Regions from separate parts of the Hydrogenophaga sp. L310 genome, predicted to be linked through region 1. Evidence: riboswitches for the same ligand, from Rfam matches in the RefSeq annotation. Region 1 holds a riboswitch; the other holds the start of a gene.
What was found. A riboswitch is a leader RNA that binds a small molecule or an ion and turns the genes downstream of it on or off. The one in region 1 is predicted to bind S-adenosylhomocysteine.

Region 1 (4,537 bases):
CCCCGCGCGCAGCCTGCTGGCGGTGGTGGGCGTCGGCCCGATGGACGGGCTGGCTTTCGCCGCGGTGTGGCTGGTGACGGCGCTGTTTTTTGCCTACTACAGCGGCTGGGGTTTCTGGAAGTGGGCTGGCGGCATCGGCACCGGTCTGGCCGTGGCGCTGGCCTGGCTGGCCACCTACCAGGTGCTCGCGCATTCGTTCGAGCCGGTGCAGGTCCAGGGCATGACCTTCAGTGGCCCCTCGGCCGAATGGCTGATGCGCGTGCTGAGCAACCCGAACGACCCCTGGAACTTCGACCTCGGTCTGATGCCCGGCGTGTTCCTGGGCTCGCTGATCGGTGCGCTGGTGGGGCGCGACTGGAAGCTCGAAGGTTTCGGCGGCGGTTACACCATGCCGCGCTACATCATCGGTGCCGTCCTGATGGGTTTTGGCTCCATGCTGGCCGGTGGTTGCGCCGTGGGCGCGGGCATGACGGGCGGCGCGATCTTCGCCGTCACGGCCTGGGTGACGCTCGTGGGCATGTGGGTGGGCGGCGGTGTGGCCGACCGTGTGTTCGACGGGGCGCACAAGCCGGCACCCGCGCCGGCACCTTCGCCCGAGCCGGCTCCCTTGGCGGCCAGCGCTCCGACGGCAGCGCCCTGAACAGAGCCTAACCGCGGCCGGTGCGGTGCAGCAGCCACCAGCCCGGCCCGGCCACCGCCAGCAGCAGCGCCGGAAAGCCCAGCGCCGGTGCCCAGTCCAGCATGGCCGCACCCAGCGCGGGCGCCAGCACGCCGCCCAGGGTGTACGACAGCACCAGCACGGCGGTGCTGTTGACCAGGGTGATGCCTTCTTCGCGCGAGCCGATGTCGATCATCGCCAGCGTGTAGAGGCTGCCGCCGGCGCCGCCCCATGAAAACGCCACCGCCGCCGCCAGCCAGGGCGTGCCCGCGACAAAAGGGATCAGCGCCGTGGCAGCCAGCGTGACGAGCGCGCACCAACGCATGAGCGCGAGGCGGGCGCTGCGCGGGTCACCCCAGCGTGGGAGGGCGCCCAAGCGGTCGGCCAGCAGCCCGGCGGGCAGCATCATGAGCGCGCTGCCCAGGCCACTGGCCGAGACCAGCAAGGCCGCCGCCGTCACGCCCAGCCCCAGACTCAGGCCGTACAGCGGCAGGATGGATGTGAGCCCACTTTCGAAGAAACCACCGACGAAACCCACCGTCATGATCAGCGGGTGCGCGCGCAGCGCGTGCCACACGCCTTGCAGGCCCACACGGGCGCTGTGGGCATCCGTGGCGCCCGGCAGCCTCGGGATCAACAGGCTCCACAGCAGGCCGAGGGTCATGCTGGCAAGCACGATCCACAGCGCCACCGGGCTCTGCGCGCCCACGGTGGCGAGCAGCGCGGGTCCGATGACGAAGGTGGTGCCCACCATGGTTTCAAACAGGCCCACCAGGCGCCCGCGCCGCTGCGGTGGCGCGAACTCGGCCACCACCGCCTCGGCCAGCACCCAGCGCAGGCCCGACGCCGCGCCGGCGACGAACTCGAACACAAACCAGGCGGGCAGCCAGCGGGTGAACAGAAACCCGGTCGTGCTGAGCACCGGCACCAGCGCCGCCAGCCACAGCGTGGGGCGCCGCCCCAGCAGCTGCGTGATCGCCGAGGCAAACGGCGTGATGGCGAACACGCCCACCCAGCCCGTGGCCGCCAGCAGGCCCGCCAGCGCGTTGGACACACCGTCGCCCTTGAGGCGCAACAGCAGCAGCGGCATGAGCATGAAGTAGCCCACCAGCTCAAAGAAGGTGGAGCCAAAGATGGCCACCAGGCCGAGGCGGGCCTGCGAGGGGGGTGATGCGGGCAGGGCCAGGCCGCCGTGGCCGGGCGGCAGCGGGTGTCCGCTCATCGGGCAGGCTCCGCCCTTCGGGCTGCGCTGCGAGTCCCTTTCGGAACGGCCGGACGGGGGCTCATGCGGTCCTTCCCTCGCGGCCATCCAGCAGGGCCTGCACCACCTCGGCAAAGCCGGCACCACGCTCGCTCCGGGTCACATAGCGCGGGCGGTGGTCGAGCCGGTCCCAGAACCGCGCCACGTTGGCCACGCCCACGCTGTGCGGGAAGTGGCCGAACATGACCGCGTCGTTGGTCGAGTCGCCGACGTAGACCCAGTGCTCGGGCTCGGCGTCCAGATTCCGGCCGAGCTGTTCGCGCACCACCCAGCGCGCGCCCGCCAGTTTGTCGTGTTCGCCGATCCAGCCATTGACGTGGATGGAACTCACCGTGGCATGCAGGCCGCCCGCCTGCATCAGGCGCACCACCTGCGCGATGGTCGCACCGTCCAGCTGCGCGAACTCGCTGTGGTCGATGGCGATGTCGGTCTCGCGCCCGGGGCTGTCCTGCGACAGGCGGGTCTGCGGCAGCTCGCTCAGGATGCGCTGCGCCACCGCCTGCAGGCGTTCGAAGTTGGTTTGCCGTGTTGCGGTGTCCTGCAGGTAGGTCTTGTGCAGCGTGCCGCCCGGGTCGCGTGACAGCGCGACAGCGCCGTTTTCCGCCACGATGGCGTTCACCGGCCAGTCCAGCGCAAAGGCTTCGCTCCAGCCCGCGGGCCTGCCGGTGATGGCGAACACCGGCAGGCCCGCTGCGCGCAGGGCTTGCAGGGCGGCCAGCGCGTCCGGCGTGATCGCCCCCCCGGTGGTGAGGGTGTCGTCGATGTCGGTGAGCACACCGTGGATGTGGCTGCGCGCGGCCGCCGGCCAGTCGGAAAGGGTGAGATGAGGCATAAAGGCTGAAGAGTTTCGCAGATGCGCAAAAAGCCCGTCTGCGGTAGAATCATGTGATCCGAGGAGCGTTGCAGCGCACCCCTGACCACCGGTCAGCGCGGGGCGTGAGGCTCGGAAATCCATGCAACGACGCTCATCCACTGAACGTGCGATGGGCTTTTTTTTGCCCCCGCGTCCAGTGGTTATTGCCAACCTCATCTGGAGCGAACCATGAACGCACGCATTCCCAACGCCGTCAACGCCGACTGCGTCATCACCGACATCGGCCTGGCCGACTGGGGCCGCAAGGAAATCCGCATCGCCGAAACCGAGATGCCCGGCCTGATGGCCATCCGCGAAGAGTTCGCACCCAAGCAGGCGCTCAAGGGCGCGCGCATCACCGGCTCGCTGCACATGACCATCCAGACGGCCGTGCTGATCGAGACCCTGCAAGCGCTGGGCGCCGAAGTGCGCTGGGCGTCGTGCAACATCTTCTCCACGCAGGACCACGCCGCCGCCGCGATCGCCGCCGCCGGCACGCCGGTGTTCGCCGTCAAGGGCGAGACCCTGACCGACTACTGGGACTACACCCACCGCATCTTCGACTTCGGCCCCAAGGGCAGCGAAGGCGAAGGCCCGAACATGATCCTGGACGACGGCGGCGACGCCACGCTGCTGATGCACCTGGGCAAGCAGGCCGAGAAGGACCAGAGCGTGCTGGCCAACCCGGGCAGCGAAGAAGAACGCGTCCTGTTCGCCGCCATCAAGGCCAAGCTGGCCGAAGACAGCACCTGGTACAGCCGCAAGAGCGCCCAGATCATCGGTGTGACCGAAGAAACCACCACGGGTGTGCACCGCCTGAAGGAAATGTCGGTCAAGGGCAGTCTGATGTTCCGCGCCATCAACGTGAACGACTCGGTGACCAAGAGCAAGTTCGACAACCTCTACGGCTGCCGCGAATCGCTGGTGGACGGCATCAAGCGCGCCACCGACGTGATGATCGCCGGCAAGGTCGCCTGCGTGGCCGGTTACGGCGACGTGGGCAAGGGCTCGGCCCAGGCCCTGCGCGCCCTGAGCGCCCAGGTGTGGGTGACCGAGATCGACCCCATCAACGCCCTGCAGGCTGCGATGGAAGGCTACAAGGTCGTGACCATGGAGTACGCCGCCGACAAGGCCGACATCTTCGTGACCACCACCGGCAACCGCGACGTGATCACCTTCGACCATATGGCCGCCATGAAGGACCAGGCCATCGTCTGCAACATCGGCCACTTCGACAACGAGATCCAGGTCGCCCAGCTGGAAGAGAAGTGCCAGTGGGAAGAGATCAAGCCCCAGGTGGACCACGTGATCTTCCCGGACGGCAAGAAGATCATCCTGCTGGCCAAGGGCCGCCTGGTGAACCTGGGCTGCGGCACCGGCCACCCGAGCTTCGTGATGTCGTCTTCGTTTGCCAACCAGACGATTGCGCAGATCGAGCTGTTCACGCACAGCGACTTCTACGAAAACGGCAAGGTCTACGTGCTGCCCAAGCACCTGGACGAGAAGGTCGCCCGTCTGCACCTGAAGAAGGTCGGCGCGATGCTGAGCGAGCTGAGCGACGAGCAGGCGGCGTACATCGGTGTGCCGAAGCAAGGTCCGTACAAGCCGGACTCTTACCGCTATTGATCGCCGATGCGCGCTGACCAGTTGCTCGTCGAGCGAGGGTTGGCCGCTTCGCGCTCGCAGGCCCAGCGGCTGATCGCTGCCGGGGTGCGCTGGCGGGTGCCCGGTGGCGACTGGAAGGCCGTGAGCAAAAACGGTGACG
Region 2 (4,537 bases), on a different contig from region 1:
ACTGCCGCAGCGTGAGCCCCAGGCTTTGCGCCGCGCGCGACTGGTTGCCCTGGTGGCGGGTCAGCGCTTCTTGCAGGGTCTGCGCGTTGTGTGAGCCCGCGCTTTGGTAGTCGCGCACCAGCCCGGCGCCGGCGGGCTGGGCGGGCGCGATCGGGGCCGAGGCGGGCGCCGCGTCGGCCAGCGCCTCGGGCATGAAGCGCTCCAGCGCCGCGGCCGTCACCAGCGTGTGGTCGGCCAGCAGCACCAGGCGCTCGATCAAATTGCCCAGCTCGCGGATGTTGCCGGGCCAGTCGTGCGCTTCCAGCCGCGCCAGCGCGTCGGGCGCGAGGTTGACGTTGCGCTGGTGCGCCTGGTTGGCGCGGCTCACGAAATGCAGCGCCAGCGCGCGCACGTCTTCGCGCCGCTCGCGCAGGCTGGGCAGGCGGATCGGGATCACGTTGAGGCGGTAATACAGGTCCTGCCGGAAGCCGCCGGCCTGCACCTCGCGCGCCAGGTCGCGGTTGGTGGCCGCGACCAGCCGCACGTCGATGCGGATCTCGCGCGTGCCGCCCAGGCGCACCAGCGTGCCTTCCTGCAGGGTGCGCAGCAGCTTGCTCTGCATGGCCAGTGGCAGTTCGCCGATCTCGTCCAGGAAGATGGTGCCGCTGTTGGCCTGCTCGAACCAGCCCGCGCGCGCCGTGCTCGCGCCGGTGAAGGCACCGCGCTCGTAGCCGAACAGTTCCGATTCAAACAGCGTGTCCGGAATGGCCGAACAGTTGACCTTGATGAAAGGCTGGTCGCGCCGGCCGCTGGCCAGGTGCACCGCGCGGGCAAACAGCTCCTTGCCGGTGCCCGATTCGCCCAGCAGCAGCACCGTGGCCTGCGACTGCGAGACGCGCTCCAGCTCGCCCAGCGCCTGCAGCAGCGCGGGCGAGCGGCCGATCAGTCCGTAGCGCGCGCTGCCCACGTCGAGCGCGTGCTCCAGCGCTTCGTTGCGCGCGGCCAGTTGGCGCCGCTCTTCGGCCACCAGCTGCTCCAGCTGCAGCAGCTGGCCGGCCAGCGTGGCCAGGATGCGCAGCAGCGCCAGGTCGTCGTTCAGGTGGCGCTGGCGGCTGCGGATGCGGTGGCAGGCCAGCACGCCGACGGTGGCGCCGTTCACCTCGATCGGCAGCGCGATGAAGGCCACGGTCTGCGGCGGCATCTCGGTGCGAGTGACGGTGCGAAAGAGGAACAGCGGCTCGGCGTCCACATCCTGCACGATGGCCGGCAACCCGCTGGCCAGCACCCGCCCGGTGATGCCTTCGCCCCAGCGGAACACGCCGCGCGCCGCCTCAAGGGCGGTGAGGCCGTAGGCGTGGCGGACGGAGGCCGTGCGCTCCTGCCCCGGCACCGGTTCGTCGGCCAGCACCATGCGGCCCCGGTTCAGGCCCAGCAGCTCGCTCATGAGGTGCAGCATCTCGCGCAGCACGAAAGCCGGCGCCAGGCTGCGGCCCACCAGCTTCATCACCTCGCGCATGAGCAGCAGCTCCTGGGCGTGCCAGTCGGTGGCGGGGGTGTCGGGGTCGGTGCGGTGGGGGGGCATGCCCGGGGAGCTAGCAAACATCGCACCAGATGCGTGCGCTGGCGGTTGGCGGCTAAAATCATGGCCTCTCAAGGAGCGCTGCAGCGCCACCCCGACGCGCTTGTGTCGGGGCCGGTGTCAGGCTTGAGAGTCCGGGCTTTCATCGCCCTGCCGGCCAGACCGGCCCCAACGGCGCTCACCAGTTTCAGAACCCTTTCTGGTGAGCCCCATGTCCGACGTGATTTCTTCCGTACCCGTTCCCCCCATGCTGCTGTCCGGCCTGGAGCCGCTGCGCATCGGCGAAGGCAGCCTGTTCGTCAACGTGGGCGAGCGCACCAACGTCACCGGCTCCAAGGCCTTCGCCCGCATGATCCTGAACGGCGAGTACGAGCAGGCGCTGGCCGTGGCGCGCCAGCAGGTGGAAAACGGCGCGCAGGTGATCGACATCAACATGGACGAGGCCATGCTCGACAGCAAGGCCGCGATGGTGAAGTTCCTGAACCTGATCGCTGGCGAGCCCGACATCGCGCGCGTGCCGGTGATGGTGGACAGCTCGAAGTGGGAGGTGATCGAGGCCGGTCTGCGCTGCGTGCAGGGCAAGGGCGTCGTCAACTCGATCAGCATGAAAGAGGGCGTGGACGAGTTCAAGCGCCAGGCCGGGCTGGTCAAGCGCTACGGCGCCGCCGCGGTGGTGATGGCCTTCGACGAAAAGGGCCAGGCCGATACCTATCAACGCAAGATCGAGATCTGCGAGCGCGCCTACCGCATCCTGGTGGACGAGGTCGGCTTTCCGCCCGAAGACATCATCTTCGACCCCAACATTTTTGCGATTGCCACCGGCATCGAAGAGCACAACAACTACGCGGTCGATTTCATCAACGCCACGCGCTGGATCAAGCAACACCTGCCGGGTGCCAAGGTGAGCGGCGGCGTGTCCAACGTGTCGTTCAGCTTCCGCGGCAACGACCCGGTGCGCGAGGCCATCCACACCGTGTTCCTGTACCACGCCATCAAAGCCGGCATGGACATGGGCATCGTCAACGCCGGCATGGTGGGCGTGTACGACGAGCTGGAGCCCGAACTGCGCGAGCGGGTGGAAGACGTGGTCTTGAACCGCCGGCCCGACGCCGGCGAGCGGCTCGTTGAAGTGGCCGAAAACGCCAAGGGTGCGGCCAAGGACGACAGCAAGAAGAACGAGTGGCGCGCGCTGCCGATCCGCGAGCGCCTGAGCCACGCGCTGGTGCGCGGCATGAACGAGTTCATCAGCGAAGACACCGAGGAAATGTGGCGCGAGATCGAGCGCGACGGCGGCCGCCCGCTGAACGTGATCGAAGGCCCGCTGATGGACGGCATGAACGTGGTCGGCGACCTGTTCGGCCAGGGCAAGATGTTCCTGCCGCAGGTGGTGAAAAGCGCGCGCGTGATGAAGCAGGCCGTGGCCCACCTGCTGCCCTACATCGAAGCCGAAAAGCTGGCCCAGGCCGCCGCCGGCCAGGACGTGAAGACCAAGGGCAAGATCGTCATCGCCACCGTCAAGGGCGACGTGCACGACATCGGCAAGAACATCGTCACCGTCGTGCTCCAGTGCAACAACTTCGAGGTCGTGAACATGGGCGTGATGGTGCCCTGCCACGAGATCCTGGCCAAGGCCAGGGAAGAGGGCGCGGACATCGTGGGCCTCTCGGGCCTGATCACGCCCAGCCTCGAAGAGATGCAGTACGTGGCCAGCGAGATGGAGAAGGACGCGCACTTCCGCGAGAAGCAGATCCCGCTGCTGATCGGCGGCGCCACCTGCAGCCGCGTGCACACCGCCGTGAAGATCGCGCCGCACTACAGCGGCCCTGTGGTGTACGTGCCGGACGCGTCGCGCAGCGTGAGCGTGGCGCAGGGCCTGCTGAGCGACCAGGCTGCGACCTACATCGCCGAGCTCAACGCCGACTACAACAAGGTGCGCACACAACACGCCAACAAGAAGCAGGTCACGCTGTGGCCGCTGGACAAGGCGCGCGCCAACAAGACACCGATCGACTGGGCCAGCTTCAAACCCACCCAACCCAAGTTCATCGGCAAGCGCCAGTTCAAGAACTTCGACCTCGCCGAGATCGCGAAATACATCGACTGGGCGCCGTTCTTCCAGACCTGGGATTTGGCCGGCCCGTACCCCGCCATCCTGCAAGATGAAGTGGTGGGCGAGCAGGCGCGCAAGGTGTTTGCCGACGCGCAGGCCATGCTGAAGAAGATCATCGAAGGCCGCTGGCTCAGCGCCAACGGCGTGATCGGCCTCTACCCGGCCAACACGGTGAACGACGACGACATCCAGCTCTACACCGACGAAACCCGCAGCCAGGTCGCGCTCACCTGGCACGGCCTGCGCCAGCAGACCGAGAAGCAGGACGTGGACGGCGTCATGCGCCCGAGCCGCTGCCTGGCCGACTTCGTGGCGCCCAAGGGCGTGGCCGACGACTACGTGGGCCTGTTCGCCGTCACCGCCGGCCTGGGCGCCGAGAAGAAAGAGCAGCAGTTCCTCGATGCGCACGACGACTACAACGCCATCCTGTTCAAGGCGCTGGCCGACCGCCTGGCCGAGTCCTTCGCCGAGTGCCTGCACCACCGCGTGCGCACCGACCTCTGGGGCTACGCGGCCGATGAAGCGCTCGGTAGCGAAGACCTGATCAAGGAGAAGTACCAGGGCATCCGCCCCGCGCCCGGCTACCCGGCCTGCCCGGACCACTCGGTCAAGCGCGCGATGTTCGCGCTGCTGCAGGCCGACGAGATCGGCATGGCCCTGACCGAAAGCCTCGCCATGACGCCCGCCGCCAGCGTCAGCGGCTTCTACCTGAGCCACCCCGACAGCACCTACTTCAACGTCGGCAAGCTGGGCGATGACCAGGTGCAGGACCTGGCGCAGCGCAGCGGCGTGGCCGAGGGTGAGCTCAAGCGCTGGCTCGGCACCAACCTCTGAGCACCCCGACCGGACGTCCGTTCCGGGCGCCGACC

Region 2: linked by a shared signal. The riboswitch ahead of metH (methionine synthase) and the one ahead of ahcY (adenosylhomocysteinase) in region 1 are both predicted to bind S-adenosylhomocysteine.

What each region holds. Positions count from the first base shown of each region.
Region 1 is NZ_JBVPZA010000003.1:52,715-57,251, forward strand. It holds gene AC0GNO_RS06905 (YeeE/YedE family protein) at 1-640, shown strand, start outside; gene AC0GNO_RS06910 (MFS transporter) at 648-1,880, opposite strand; gene AC0GNO_RS06915 (HAD-IIB family hydrolase) at 1,942-2,751, opposite strand; S-adenosyl-L-homocysteine riboswitch at 2,806-2,893, shown strand; gene ahcY (adenosylhomocysteinase) at 2,962-4,398, shown strand; gene AC0GNO_RS06925 (TlyA family RNA methyltransferase) at 4,405-4,537, shown strand, end outside.
Region 2 is NZ_JBVPZA010000008.1:63,541-68,077, reverse strand. It holds gene AC0GNO_RS14455 (sigma-54-dependent Fis family transcriptional regulator) at 1-1,561, opposite strand, end outside; S-adenosyl-L-homocysteine riboswitch at 1,626-1,745, shown strand; gene metH (methionine synthase) at 1,806-4,502, shown strand.